DNA from 2 places in the Janthinobacterium sp. HH102 genome. Region 1 is predicted to be linked to the other one. Evidence: predicted binding sites of a transcription regulator. Region 1 holds the regulator's gene; the other holds the start of a gene.
The links. The regulator FNR, encoded in region 1, switches genes on or off when oxygen is low (the NO sensors DNR and NnrR bind a similar motif). The targets are predictions, from matches to a motif close to TTGATNNNNATCAA.

Region 2: the regulator FNR is predicted to act here: its motif matches at 5,710-5,723, upstream of JAB4_RS04795 (universal stress protein).

What each region holds. Positions count from the first base shown of each region.
Region 1 covers NZ_CP062062.1:273,864-281,530, reverse strand. The annotation lists gene JAB4_RS01215 (response regulator) at 1-1,298, opposite strand, end outside; gene fnr (fumarate/nitrate reduction transcriptional regulator Fnr) at 1,538-2,296, shown strand; gene JAB4_RS01205 (FixH family protein) at 2,423-2,947, opposite strand; gene ccoG (cytochrome c oxidase accessory protein CcoG) at 3,009-4,391, opposite strand; gene ccoP (cytochrome-c oxidase, cbb3-type subunit III) at 4,396-5,316, opposite strand; gene JAB4_RS01190 (cbb3-type cytochrome c oxidase subunit 3) at 5,309-5,509, opposite strand; gene ccoO (cytochrome-c oxidase, cbb3-type subunit II) at 5,511-6,125, opposite strand; gene ccoN (cytochrome-c oxidase, cbb3-type subunit I) at 6,141-7,568, opposite strand.
Region 2 covers NZ_CP062062.1:1,059,313-1,066,979, reverse strand. The annotation lists rRNA gene JAB4_RS04825 (23S ribosomal RNA) at 1-1,055, opposite strand, end outside; tRNA gene JAB4_RS04820 (tRNA-Ala) at 1,315-1,390, opposite strand; tRNA gene JAB4_RS04815 (tRNA-Ile) at 1,416-1,492, opposite strand; rRNA gene JAB4_RS04810 (16S ribosomal RNA) at 1,575-3,105, opposite strand; gene JAB4_RS04805 (enoyl-CoA hydratase) at 3,486-4,262, opposite strand; gene JAB4_RS04800 (MFS transporter) at 4,339-5,640, shown strand; gene JAB4_RS04795 (universal stress protein) at 5,778-6,215, shown strand; gene JAB4_RS04790 (murein transglycosylase A) at 6,250-7,245, opposite strand; gene JAB4_RS04785 (hypothetical protein) at 7,529-7,667, shown strand, end outside.

The DNA.
Region 1 (7,667 bases):
CCCAGCAGCGACTGGCCGGCCACGCGCACCATGGTCAGATACTTGCGCTGTTCCGTATCGAGCTTGGTATTGCCCAGCAAATACACCATGCCCAGCACGGCATTGAGGGGCGTGCGGATTTCATGGCTCATGTTGGCCACGAAATCGCTCTTCGCGCGGTTGGCCGCCTCGGCCCGGTCGCGTTCCTGTTCCAGCTCCGCCGCGCGCGATTCGAGCTCCTGCTGCAAGCGGTCGCGCTCGCTCATCAGGCCGTTGAACGCTTCCGTCAGCTCGCCGATCTCGTCGCGCTGCTGCACGGGCACGGGAGTGAAACGGCTGCCGCTGGTGCGCAGCGCCTGCAGGGTGTCGCGCAGGCGCACCAGCGGCGAGAGCAGGCGCACGGTGACCCAGCCCAGCACGGCTGCGGCCAGCAGCGAGGCGAGGATGCTCCACAGCACCAGCCGGTACAGCACGCCGTCGAACGGTTCGAAGGCGTCGTCGAGGGGCAGCGAGGCGGCCAGCAGCCAATTTACGGATTTCAGGCGCTTGAAGCTGTTGACGGCCGTGATGCCGCGGCTGTTGGTGCTGACCATGGTGCCTTCGCCATCGTCCTTCAGCAGCCGGGTGGTCGTCAGGTTGGCGTTCGGCAGGCGCGGCTGCAGCAAACGGCTGGTGTCGGGATGCAGCACATAGCGCGGCACGGCGCCGCGCGTGAGGACGAAGTAATAGCCGCTCTTGCCGATCTTTTCCGAGCGCAACCTCCCCAGCAGGTTATCCTTGTACAGGCGCAGCACGCCGATCACCACGCCGGCCACCTGGCCATCGGCGCCCAGCACGGGCGCGACCATCTGCACGATGGGCATGCCGCTCGATTTGCCCAGCATCGGCTCGGTGATCATGGGCTGGCGCGTGCGCAGCACGGTCTGGAAATACTCGCGCTCGGCGACGTTGATGCCGGCGCGCCCCGCCACTTCCGGCATGTCGGCCACGACGGCGCCGTGCGCGTCGAGCACCAGCACGTCGTCGAACAGCACCAGCATCGAGCGGCGCGAATAGTATTCGCGCAATTGGGCGGGCTGGGTGATCAGTTCTGGCGGCTGCTGCCGGGCCGTCAGGGTGACGATCTGCAGCAGCATGCCCAGCTTGTCGTCGAGCTCGGCGGCGGTGCGGCTGATCAGGGACGACTGCTGGCTCAACAGTACCTTGGTGAAATCGTCGCGCATGTGCTGCACCTGGATCATGGTGACCAGCGCGATCATGGCGATCGAGGTCAGGCTGGTGGCCAGCGCGACTTTTGCTTTGATGCCGAGAGGCTTCATGATTTCCTTTTCAGTACCGGGCGGCACAGGCGGCAGATAATGCTGTCAGGAATTTTCCTATCAATACCCCAGCTTGGCAAGCGCCGCCACGCAAATTGCCCTCTCCGCATGGGCTTTTGACGATGTTGCCATATAATTAAAGTCGGAACGTCGTTTATTCAGCGAAATTGCGGTGAAATTGGCACACGGCAACCCTGTATGCAGTAAACTTGTTGTTGCATTTTCTAAAAGGTACCGACATGACTGAAGCGCTACTCACTCCAACCTCGCCCACAGTGACCGTGGAAGCGTTGCGTGCGCGATGCTCGACCTGCAGCATGCATCAATTGTGTCTGCCGATGGGCCTCGACGTGGGCGACATGGACAGACTGGACCAGATCATTGGCCGCCGCCGCAAGATCGTGCGCGGCGCTTCGCTGTTCCGCATCGGCGACTCGTTCCAGAACCTGTATGCGATCCGTCTGGGCCACTTCAAGACCTACCAGATCAATCCGGGCGGCGAAGAGCAGGTGACGGGTTTCCAGATGGCGGGCGAACTGCTGGGCATGGACGCCATCAGCGCCGACCGCCACCACTGTAATGCGGTGGCGCTGGAAGACAGCGAAGTGTGTGAAATCCCGTTTTCCAGCCTGGAACAATTGCTGGGCAATATGCCGACCCTGCTGCGCCATTTCCACCGCATGATGAGCCAGGAAATCACGCGCGAGCAAAGTGTCATGCTGTTGCTGGGCAACATGCAGGCGACGCAGCGTTTTGCCGCCTTTATCGTCAACCTGGCGTCGCGCTATGAAGCGCGCGGCTATTCGGCCAGCAAATTTCAGTTGCGCATGTCGCGCGAGGAAATCGGCAACTACCTGGGCCTGACCATCGAAAGCGTCAGCCGTTTATTGTCGAAATTCAAGAAGGAAGGCTGGCTGCGCGTCTCCAACCGCGAGATCGAGATCTTGCAGCCGGCCAAGCTGAAAGCCATTACAGCCGGCACCGACGTCTGCAAGTAACAGCACCGTCAAAACCTACTGCGCGTCGTGCTTTGCGGCCTGCGATGCTCGCTGTGCTATAGCACAGCTGTGCTTCTCAGCCACAAATCACTGCCGCTCGCTACGGTTTTTTCCCGGCGCTGTACGTTATAACTCTTCATCCGCATGCAGCGCGATGCTGCGTTGCACGGGCCAGGTCCAGATGCCGGACAGGCGCCACTCGCGTTTGTCGTTTTCCACCAGCACTTGCCAGCGGCTGCGCTCGAGCATCGGCAGCGCCACGGAAAAATTGCCGGCCGCATCGGGCTGCACCAGCAGCTTGATATCCTTTTCCGGCAGGGTCGCATGCGCCAGGTGCAGCTGCAAAGGCCCCTGGTACGCCTTGCCGAAGCTGTGCACGGAGCCGCTGAGGCGCGCTGCAGCGACGTCATACGACAGGGTCGTATCCATGGCCAGGTCGCTGGCGATCGTGTCGCGCTTCAAATCCTGGTTGATCGCCTTGCCCTGCTTGTAATAGTCGCCCACCACCAGCGCGTCGGGCTGCGTAAACGCGATATAGCCCATGAAGCTGCCGACGACCACGGACAGGCCGGGACCGATCATCAGCAGCCATGGCCAGCGGTGTTTGTACCACGGGGCAACGGGAGGTTGCAGTTTCAGACTGTCGGACATGGTATTTCTCCTGTGTTTCTGGTATACGGCCAGCCCCCATGCGGGGACCGGCCTTCCTGCATTAGCGCGGCACGATGAATACCGCGCTTTCGCGCACATGCAGCGACGGGTCGTCCAGCGAGTGCAATTCGATCGCAATCTTGTTCGAGCCCTTCTCGCCGACGCCGTGCGGCACGCGCAGGCGGATCGGCCAGCCCAGCGTTTCCGTCGGCTGCAAGGTCACTTCGTCGCGCGTCAGCAAGGTCAGGCCCGGCAAGCCGGAAGCGCTGATTTTGAAATGCTGGCTTTGCTCCGAGGTGTTCATGATCTGCAGACGATAGACGTTTTCGATCATGCCGTCTTCCACCTCGCGTCCCATCGAACCGCGGTCGCGGATCACGTCCATTTTCAGGGGCGTGCGCAGGGCCAGCGACGTACACACGGCGATGATAATCAGGGCCAGGATGGACGTGTAGATCAGCACGCGCGGGCGCATGGCGCGCTGGCGGATCTGCTTCGAATTGAAGTTGTTTTCCATCGCATGGTCGGTGCTGTAGCGTATCAGGCCACGCGGCCGCTCGACCTTGTCCATCACCGTATTGCAGGCATCGACGCAGGCGGCGCAGCCGATGCATTCATATTGCAGGCCGTTGCGGATATCGATACCGGTCGGACACACCTGCACGCACAGGGTGCAATCGATGCAGTCGCCCAGCTTGTCGTTGTTGCCGGCCTTCTTGCTCATGGCGCCGCGTGGTTCGCCGCGCTTGGCATCGTAGGTGATGATCAGCGTGTCCTGGTCGAACATGGCGCTCTGGAAGCGCGCGTAGGGGCACATGTATTTGCACACCTGCTCGCGCAGCCAGCCCGCGTTGCCGTAGGTTGCCAGGCTGTAGAACAAGACCCAGAACCATTCCCAGGGACCGAAATTGAGGGTGGTCACTTCGCGCGCCAGTTCCTTGATCGGCGTGAAGTAGCCGACAAAGGTAAAGCCCGTCCACAGGGCGATGGCGCCCCATACCAGGTGCTTGGCCGTCTTCTTGAACGCCTTGCGCACGGAGGGGCCCTGCTTGTCGAGGGCCATGCGCGCGCTGCGCGTGCCCTCGATGCGGCGTTCGACCCACAGGAAGATTTCCGTGTATACCGTTTGCGGGCAAGAAAACCCGCACCACACCCGCCCGGCAATGGCCGTGACGAGGAATAACAAATACGCACAGATGATCAGCAGGGCCGCCAGATAGATGAAATCCTGGGGCCACAGCACGACGCCGAAAATGTAGAACTTGCGCGTGGTCAAATCGAACAGCAGGGCTTGCCTGCCATTCCAGGTCAACCACGGCAAGCCGTAGAACGCGAGCTGGGTAAGCCATACGCATACCCATCGCCAGGTAGCGTAGCGTCCTTTGGCCTCGCGAGGGTAGATTTGCTCGCGGGCCGCATACATCTTGATGACTTGAGGTTCCATTACATCATTTCACGGGCGTCTGGGGATTCGACAGGCTCCAGACATACGCCGACAGCACGTGTACCTTGGATTCGCCGAGGAAGTCGCTGAAGGCCGGCATGGTGTTGTTGCGACCCTTGCGCACGGTTTCCATGATGGTATCGGCGCTGCCGCCGTACAGCCAGATCTTGTCCGTCAGGTTAGGCGCGCCGAGCATCTGGTTGCCCTTCGCATCGGCACCGTGACAGGCCATGCAGGCGCCGAACTTGGCCTTGCCCAGCACGGACTTGACGGGGTCCGACGTGGAACCGGACAGACTCAGCACGTAATGGGCCACGTTCTCGACATCTTTTTCGGAGCCGAGCGCGGCGCCCATCGGCGGCATCTGCCCATTGCGGCCATGCATGATGGTGGTCTTGATGATGTCGGGATCACCGCCATACAGCCAGTCCTTGTCCGTCAGGTTGGGGAAGCCCTTGTTGCCGCGGGCATCCGAACCGTGGCACTGCGCGCAGTAGGTCAGGAACAGACGCTGGCCGATGGCTTGCGCCTGCGGATCGGCGGCCACCGTCTTCAAGTCCTGGCTCAGGTACTTGTTGAACAGGGGGCCGTAATCGGCTTCCGCCTTCTTCAGCTCTTCCTCGTACTGGCCCGTCGATTTCCAGCCCAGGCTGCCGGCGTAGGTGCCCAGGCCCGGGTACAGGAACAGGTAGGCCAGCGCGAAGACGATGGTGATGTAGAACAGCCACATCCACCAGCGCGGCATCGGCGTATTGAGTTCCTTCAAGTCCTCGTCCCACACGTGGCCCGTGGTGCCGTCGGCGGGGGCGCCGGCGGCCACTTTCACTTTCGACTGCGAGTACAGCAGCACGCCGCAGCCGATGATGCCCAGCAGGGACAGCACGACAATGTAGATATTCCAGAAGCCATTGGTAAAGTCAGCCATGGTTGCGCTCCCCTTGTGCCGGCGCGGCATCGGCCGGATAGTCGAGCGCCTCGTCGGCGAACGGCAGGCGTGCCGCCGCGTCGAAGTCGCCATTGCTGCGGCTGAACGTCCACCACAGGATGCCCACGAATGTCATAAAGGAAACCACCGTCATGACGCTGCTGGCGCTGTCAAACAGGTTTTCGATTGCCATGCTAATTCCTTGTTTTGATTAATGTACCGAGGCCTTGCAGATAGGCGACCAGGGCGTCTTCTTCCGTCTTGTCCTGCAGCTGCGCGGGGCCGGCGGCGATCTCTTCGTCGCTGTACGGCTGGCCCAGGCGTTTCAGGGCGCGCATCTTCGGCATGATGTCGTCAGGCACCAGCTTGGTCTTCGCCAGCCATGGGTAGGCCGGCATGTTCGACTCGGGCACCACGTCGCGCGGGTTGTTCAAGTGCGTGCGGTGCCATTCGTCGCTGTAGCGGGCGCCCACGCGGGCCAGGTCCGGCCCCGTGCGCTTGGAACCCCACTGGAACGGACGGTCGTAGACGAACTCGCCGGCGACCGAATAGTGGCCATAGCGTTCCGTTTCCGCGCGCAGCGGACGCACCATCTGCGAATGGCAGTTGTAGCAGCCTTCGCGCACGTAGATGTCGCGGCCCGCCAGGCGCAGCGGCGAATACGGCTTCAGGCCGGCGACGGGCTCCGTCGTGCTCTTCTGGAAGAACAGGGGGACGATCTCGACGGCGCCGCCGATGCTGATCACCACCGTGACCAGGGCGATCAGCAGCCAGGGGTTTTTCTCAATCCATGCATGTGAAAATTTCATTTGCTTTCGCTCCTATCAGGCGTGCGCCGCGTTCAGTTCCGGAATGCGGGCGACGGGGAGTTTGCTGCCGCGCAGAGTCATCCAGGTGTTGTAGCCCATGATGCACATACCCGACAGGTACAGCAGGCCGCCGGCCACGCGCACCACGTAGTACGGATACGTTGCTTTCACGCTCTCGACAAAGGTGTAGGTCAGGGTGCCGTCCGGATTGACCGCGCGCCACATCAGGCCCTGCATCACGCCGGCGATCCACATTGCGGCGATGTACAGCACGATGCCGATGGTGGCCACCCAGAAGTGCACGTCGACCAGGCGCGTGCTGTGCATCTGCGTGCGGCCCGCCAGGCGCGGCAGCAGGTAGTAGATCGAACCCATGGTGATGAAGCCCACCCAGCCCAGGGCGCCCGCATGCACGTGGGCAACGGTCCAGTCGGTGTAGTGCGACAGCGAGTTGATGGTCTTGATCGACATCATCGGACCTTCGAAGGTGGCGATGCCGTAGAACGACAGCGAGACGATCATGAATTTCAGGATCGGATCGGTGCGCAGCTTGTGCCAGGCGCCCGACAGGGTCATGATGCCGTTGATCATGCCGCCCCAGCTTGGCGCCAGCAGGACCAGCGAGAAGACCATGCCGATCGATTGCGTCCAGTCAGGCAATGCCGTGTAGTGCAGGTGATGCGGGCCCGCCCACATGTAGGTGAAGATCAGCGCCCAGAAGTGGACGATCGACAAACGGTACGAGTACACGGGGCGCTCGGCCTGTTTCGGGATGAAGTAGTAGACCATGCCCAGGTAGCCGGCGGTCAGGATGAAGCCCACCGCGTTATGGCCGTACCACCACTGGATCATGGCGTCCTGCACGCCCGCATACGCGGAATACGACTTGGTGAACGAGGCTGGCATGACGGCGCCATTGACCACGTGCAAAATCGTCACGGCCAGGATGTAGGCGCCGAAGAACCAGTTGGCCACGTAGATGTGCTTGACCTTGCGCTTGATCAGGGTGCCGAAGAAGACGATGGCGTAGGCGATCCAGACGACGGCGATGAGGATGGCGATAGGCCATTCCAGCTCGGCGTATTCCTTGCCGCGGGTCAGGCCCATGGGCAGGCTGACGACCGCGCACAGGATTACCGCTTGCCAGCCCCAGAAGGTAAAGGCGGCCAGTTTGTCGGAAAACAGGCGCACCTGGCAGGTGCGTTGCACGACGTAGTACGAGGTGGCGAACAGGCCGCAGATGCCGAAGGCGAAAATCACCGCATTCGTGTGCAGCGGACGCAAGCGTCCGTATGTCAGCCATGGTATGTCGAGGTTCAGGGCAGGCCAGGCCAGCTGAGCGGCGATGATAACGCCAACCAGCATGCCGATGATGCCCCATACCACAGTAGCGACCGCGAATTGCTTCACGATCTTGTAGTTATAGTTCAGCGATTGATCCACAAAGACTCTCCCTGGAATTACTATTTATGATGGTGGCCAGAGAGTAAGTGTTTGACCGCGAAAAAACTTTGATGTGGATCAAAATTCCCCGGATGAAAT
Region 2 (7,667 bases), 790 kb from region 1:
CAACATCCTGACTGTTTTAGCCTTCCCACTTCGTTTTCCACTTAGCCAATCTTTGGGACCTTAGCTGGCGGTCTGGGTTGTTTCCCTCTTGACGCCGGACGTTAGCACCCGACGTCTGTCTCCCAAGCTCGCACTCATCGGTATTCGGAGTTTGCAATGGTTTGGTAAGTCGCAATGACCCCCTAGCCATAACAGTGCTCTACCCCCGATGGTGATACTTGAGGCACTACCTAAATAGTTTTCGGAGAGAACCAGCTATTTCCAAGTTTGTTTAGCCTTTCACCCCTACCCACAGCTCATCCCCTAATTTTTCAACATTAGTGGGTTCGGACCTCCAGGGCGTGTTACCGCACCTTCATCCTGGCCATGAGTAGATCACTTGGTTTCGGGTCTACACCCAGCGACTGATCGCCCTATTCGGACTCGATTTCTCTACGGCTTCCCTATTCGGTTAACCTTGCCACTGAATGTAAGTCGCTGACCCATTATACAAAAGGTACGCAGTCACGGAACAAGTCCGCTCCTACTGTTTGTATGCACACGGTTTCAGGATCTATTTCACTCCCCTTCCGGGGTTCTTTTCGCCTTTCCCTCACGGTACTGGTTCACTATCGGTCGATTACGAGTATTTAGCCTTGGAGGATGGTCCCCCCATATTCAGACAGGATGTCACGTGTCCCGCCCTACTTGTCGTACGCTTAGTACCACCGGTCCGATTTCACATACGGGGCTATCACCCGCTATGGCTCCTATTTCCAGAGGATTCTGTTATCGGTCCGACTATCACGTACAGGCTCTTCCCATTTCGCTCGCCGCTACTTTGGGAATCTCGGTTGATTTCTTTTCCTGCAGCTACTTAGATGTTTCAGTTCGCCGCGTTCGCCTTGCATACCTATGTATTCAGTATGCAATACCCTAAAAGGGTGGGTTGCCCCATTCGGAAATCTGCGGATCAAAGTGTGTTTGCTCACTCCCCGCAGCTTATCGCAAGCTACTACGTCCTTCATCGCCTGTAATCGCCAAGGCATCCACCATGTGCACTTATTCGCTTGTCCCTATAACGTTAGCCTCTGATCACCGAGGTGATCAAAGAGCGCTACAGGGATAAGAAAGTACAACGTTGTTGCTTGTTTGTTGATACATACAATCATTACCCATCAAGTCGCCTCATGCATTGCTGCACGCATAGACTTGATCAATAAATAATCTTTACTTCTTCCAGATTGTTAAAGAACGAAACAGCTTTGATCGCTAAAAGATCAAACCTAAACCCAAGTCTTGATGACTGGCTTACGTTTGCACTTTCAAAGTACTTGGTGGAGGATGACGGGATCGAACCGACGACCCCCTGCTTGCAAAGCAGGTGCTCTCCCAGCTGAGCTAATCCCCCTAGGGTATTTCCAGACTACAGAAACTGGTAGGGCTGGTTGGGCTCGAACCAACGACCCCCGCGTTATCAACACGGTGCTCTAACCAGCTGAGCTACAGCCCCAAATGCTGTTCTTCTTTATTAACAGCCGATAAGTGTGAACATTTGATGCGTGAACCATTTAACTGGTTCGTGCAAACTCTAGAAAGGAGGTGATCCAGCCGCACCTTCCGATACGGCTACCTTGTTACGACTTCACCCCAGTCACGAATCCTACCGTGGTAAGCGCCCTCCTTGCGGTTAAGCTACCTACTTCTGGTAAAACCCGCTCCCATGGTGTGACGGGCGGTGTGTACAAGACCCGGGAACGTATTCACCGCGACATGCTGATCCGCGATTACTAGCGATTCCAACTTCATGCAGTCGAGTTGCAGACTACAATCCGGACTACGATACACTTTCTGCGATTAGCTCCCCCTCGCGGGTTGGCGGCGCTCTGTATGTACCATTGTATGACGTGTGAAGCCCTACCCATAAGGGCCATGAGGACTTGACGTCATCCCCACCTTCCTCCGGTTTGTCACCGGCAGTCTCATTAGAGTGCCCTTTCGTAGCAACTAATGACAAGGGTTGCGCTCGTTGCGGGACTTAACCCAACATCTCACGACACGAGCTGACGACAGCCATGCAGCACCTGTGTACTGGTTCTCTTTCGAGCACTCCCCGATCTCTCGGGGATTCCAGCCATGTCAAGGGTAGGTAAGGTTTTTCGCGTTGCATCGAATTAATCCACATCATCCACCGCTTGTGCGGGTCCCCGTCAATTCCTTTGAGTTTTAATCTTGCGACCGTACTCCCCAGGCGGTCTACTTCACGCGTTAGCTGCGTTACCAAGTCAATTAAGACCCGACAACTAGTAGACATCGTTTAGGGCGTGGACTACCAGGGTATCTAATCCTGTTTGCTCCCCACGCTTTCGTGCATGAGCGTCAATCTTGACCCAGGGGGCTGCCTTCGCCATCGGTGTTCCTCCACATATCTACGCATTTCACTGCTACACGTGGAATTCTACCCCCCTCTGCCAGATTCTAGCCTTGCAGTCTCCAATGCAATTCCCAGGTTGAGCCCGGGGATTTCACATCAGACTTACAAAACCGCCTGCGCACGCTTTACGCCCAGTAATTCCGATTAACGCTTGCACCCTACGTATTACCGCGGCTGCTGGCACGTAGTTAGCCGGTGCTTATTCTTCAGGTACCGTCATTAGCAAGAGATATTAGCTCTCACCGTTTCTTCCCTGACAAAAGAGCTTTACAACCCGAAGGCCTTCTTCACTCACGCGGCATTGCTGGATCAGGCTTTCGCCCATTGTCCAAAATTCCCCACTGCTGCCTCCCGTAGGAGTCTGGACCGTGTCTCAGTTCCAGTGTGGCTGGTCGTCCTCTCAGACCAGCTACTGATCGATGCCTTGGTAGGCTTTTACCCTACCAACTAGCTAATCAGATATCGGCCGCTCCACGAGCATGAGGTCTTGCGATCCCCCACTTTCATCCGTAGATCGTATGCGGTATTAGCGTAACTTTCGCTACGTTATCCCCCACTCCAGGGTACGTTCCGATATATTACTCACCCGTTCGCCACTCGCCACCAGAGCAAGCTCCGTGCTGCCGTTCGACTTGCATGTGTAAGGCATGCCGCCAGCGTTCAATCTGAGCCAGGATCAAACTCTTCAGTTTAATCTCTGTTACTTTGCCATTTTATTGGCACCGTCATTGCTGACGGGTCGCTCACTCAAAAAACTGACAGGCTACTTCCGAAGAAGTATCCTATTTCATTATTTCTTGTGAACATTTGATATTTTAAGTTTTACAGCGATCCGAAGATCACTGCTGCACTGACATCAAATGCCCACACTTATCGACTGTTAATTTTTAAAGAACTGTATTCGATTACTGCTTTCGCGCTATTGACAAAGCGTTGTGTTTGTCAGCTGCGAAGAAGGAAGAGTATGAAGCGTTTCGGCTAATTCGTCAACCTTCTTTTTTACTACCCAGCCCCGGAAGGCCGCCCCTTTTGTGCCGCAAACTAGTGCGTCTCATCGGGGAGGCGAATCATATCAAAGACCGTCGAAGTTTGGCAAGCGCTTTTCCAGGAAAGCGTGCATGCCTTCTTTTTGTGCAGGCGTACCGAAGGCGGCCTGGAACAAGCGGCGCTCGTAGGCGACGCCATCGGTCAAGGTCGTTTCAAAGGCGCGGTTGACGCAATCCTTGATCATCATGGCCACCGAGGTCGGCATGGCGGCGATGGTCTTGGCAGCAGCCAGGGTTTCTTCCAGCAATTTATCGGTCGGCACCACGCGCGACACCAGGCCGATGCGTTCCGCCTCGGCGGCATCGATGGTGCGTGCCGTCAGCAGCAGATCCATGGCCTTGGCCTTGCCGATGGCGCGCGGCAGGCGCTGCGTACCGCCCGCGCCCGGCGTGACGCCAACCTTGATTTCCGGCTGGCCGAATTTGGCGCTGTCGGCGGCAATCAGGAAATCGCACATCATGGCCAGTTCGCAGCCGCCACCGAGCGCATAGCCGGCCACCGCGCCCACCACCGGTTTGCGCACGCGCAAGATATGCTCCCAGTTGCGGCTGATGTAACCCTGGGTAAAGGTGTCGGGATACGTGTAATCAGCCATGGCGGCGATGTCAGCGCCGGCGGCAAAGGCTTTTTCGCTACCCGTGAGCACGATGCAGCCGATATTCTCGTCCGCGTCGAATTTCAGCAAGGCGTGGCCCAGCTCATTCATCATGTTGTCGTTCAAGGCATTCAAGGCCTTGGGACGGTTCAGGCGGATGACCGCCACTTTGTCCTGGATGTCGATGATCAGGTCTTCGTATTGCATAGTGTCTCCTCTCGATGAACGGTGCAACGATTGTAGCGGCTAACGGCAGCGGCGCGGCAGGTGCGCTGCTATTATTGTGAGTCCGATCACCTTTATCGAGCAGCGTATTTTCTCCTCCTTCTTCCAGTACTGCACCCGCTATCTGCGCGGCGACGGCAGCGACGCCAGCGTCAATTTCCGCCGCCTGTGGTTCAGCAACGGCCTCAATTGCTTCGGCGCCCAGATCACTTCACTGGCCCTGCCCCTTTGCGCGGTACTGCTGCTGCATGCGACGCCGGAACAGATGGGTGTACTGGTCGCGCTACAGGCGCTGCCGTTCGCCCTGTTCGGTTTGCCTGTCGGCGTGCTGCTGGACCGGCGCAGCAAGCACCCGATCATGCTGTTCAGCGAAAGCATGTCCGGCCTGGCCCTGGCCAGCGTGGCCGTGGCCTACTGGTGCGGCGTGCTGTCGATGCCATGGTTATATATAGTGGGATTCATCATCGGCACGGGCTTCGTCGTCGGCGGCGGCGCCGAACAGGTGTTTCTGACTTTCCTCGTGGGCCGCGATGGCTTGATCGATGCGCAGTCGAAATTTGCCGCCACCGAATCGGCTTCGCGCCTGATCGGCCCCGGCCTGGCCGGCGTGCTGGTGCAAATGCTGTCGGCGCCCGTCGCCATCCTGTGCACGGCTTGCGGCTATCTGGTTTCCGTCTTCAATCTGCGCGCCATGAGCGTGCGCGACCCACGGCCGGCCCCCTCTGACAAGCACGCCTTGCGCGACATCGCCGACGGCTTGCTGTTCGTCTGGCGCGAGCCGCTGCTGCGCGCGCTTGCCTGGGGCGCCGGCATCTGGCACTTCCTGTTTTACGCCAGCATGGCCTTGACGGTGCTGTTCGCCACACGCGACCTGGGCATGAGCCCTGGCGTGCTGGGCATGACGCAGATGCTCGGCGGCGCCGGCGTCTTGCTCAGCGCCTTCATCGTCAAGCCGCTGACGAAGCGCTACGGCGCTGGCCGCACCATCCTGATCGGCCTGGCTTCGACCTCGCTCTGCTTTGCCCTGACGCCAACGATTCCCGCCGCGCTGTTCGGCAGCGCGGCGGCCAGCGCCGTCGCCTATGCCATATTGATGTTCTTTTTCGATTGCGGCGTGATGCTGTTCTTTATTCCCTACCTGGGCTTGCGCCAGAAAGTCACGCCCGATCCCATGCTGGGCCGCATGACATCGACCATGCGCTTCCTGACGGTGGCGACGGCGCCGCTGGGCGCGCTGGCCGCCGGCTGGGTAGCGGAACATTTTGGCGTGCGCAATGGCCTGGCCTGCATCGCGGCAGGCAGCATTGCGTTGACGGTCGCCATGGTGTGGGGCACACCGCTGCGTGGCGTGCGCACCTGAAGCGAGGAACGGGCATACACTGATGAAAGATTGCCTTGGCGACACTATTCATGCCAAAGCATGTGAGGTTTGATTTACATCAAGGTTTTAATTGATGTAAATCCATAAGCTGTCTTACATCACTTGAGGAGCACGCCATGTTTAACACCATCTTATTTCCCACCGACGGCTCGCCGTTGTCCGACAAAGCCGCCGAGACCGCCCTCGCCTTCGCCCAATTGAACAAGGCCAAGCTGGTCGCCATCAGCGTGGTGCAGCCTTTCCCGTTCTCGCCGATGGCCGACGGCGGCATCGTGCTCGACGCCAGCCTGTATGAACAGCAGATGCAGGAAGCTTCGCAACGCGCCATCGACAAGATCGGCGAAGCGGCGCGCGCCGCCGGCGTGCCTTTCGAAGGCGTGGTGGCAGTGTCACCGAGCCCGCACGACGAAATCGTCAATGCGGCGCAAACCTATCATTGCGACATCATCCTGATGGCCTCGCATGGCCGCAAGGGCTTGAACAAGCTGTTCGTGGGCAGCGAAACGCAAAAAGTGCTGGCGCATACTCACTTGCCAGTGATGGTCTTGCGCTAAGTCACACCACGAACTGCCCGGCGCCGCGAGAAACTCAGCGCGCCGGCGCCTGCTTCGGCAACAACACCCACACGGCGCCGCTCTGCTTCATGCGGCCCGCATTCTCGGCCGCTTCCGCGCCAAAACCAAAGAAGTAATCGACACGGATCGGCCCGCGAATGGCGCCGCCCGTATCCTGCGCCATCACCAGGCGCTGCATGGGAATCTCGCTATTGGCTTGCGTGGTGGACAAAAACACGGGCGCGCCCAGCGGCAGGAAGCGCGAATCGACGGCCACCGAGCGCTGCGGCGTCAACGGCACGCCCAGCGCGCCCTTCGGCCCCACTTTCGGATCGGGCAAACGCTCTTCCTTGAAGAAGACATAGCTGGGGTTAGCGTTGAACAATTCATCCTTGCGCGTCGGGTGGCCGGCGATCCACGCCTTGATGCCTTGCGCGGACGCCTGGCTCAGGGTCAGCTCGCCCTTGTCGACCAGGTAGCGGCCAATCGACTTGTAGGGGTGGCCGTTTTGATCCGCATATGCCACGCGCACGGTTTCCTGCGTATCGGTCAGCTGCACGCGCCCGGAACCCTGCACTTGCAGGAAGAACGCCTCGACTTCGTCATCCACCCACAGCAATTCCTTGCCCGTGACGGACGTGGCGCGCTCGATGTCGGCACGGGTCGCGTACGGGATCACCTTCTTGCCGACCAGCTTGCCCCGCAGGCGCATGTTCTTCAGTTCCGGATACACGCCGGCCAAGTCGACCGAGACCAGGTCGTCAGGCACCTTGTACAGCGGCGTCTGGTATGGACCGCCGCGCTTGCGCGCGCCGTGCAGCAGCGGCTCGTAGTAGCCGGTGACGAGGCCCGTGCTGGCACCATCGGCCGTAATGACTTGATTGGGCACAAAGAAGGTCTCGAAGAACAGACGGATGGCCTTGTCGCTGTCGGCATTCACCTGGCGCGCGATCGTGCACGATTCCTTCCAGTCCGGACGCTTGACCAGCACGCCGCACGAAGCCATGAAGGCTGGCCAGGCGGCGCGCATGTCGTCGCGGGCCCAGCCAGGCAAGGCGGCGAACTTGGCGGGCACAAAGGTGGGCGCTGCCACATCCGCGGCATCCTTGGCGTCGGCCGGCTTGGCGGGCACGGGCCTGACGACGGTCGGCGCGATGGGCGGCGCCTTGCCGCCGGCGGCGGCCGGTGGCGCCGATGGCGTGGTACAGGCGGACAGCGCGAGCGCGACGGCGCCGATGGAAACGGGTAGACTACCGCGTGTCAACAGACGGCGGGTAAATACTAAGCTGCGGGTAAATAACATAGGGGTGCGTATGTGGATCTTGATGATAGAGGCGCTGGTGGCGTTCTTCTTGCTGGCATTTATAGTCTGGTGGACCATGTATTCGGGTAAAAAACCCGCGCCACCGGCACGCCAGCAACTCAGCGAAGAACAGGACAGCACCGAAAAAC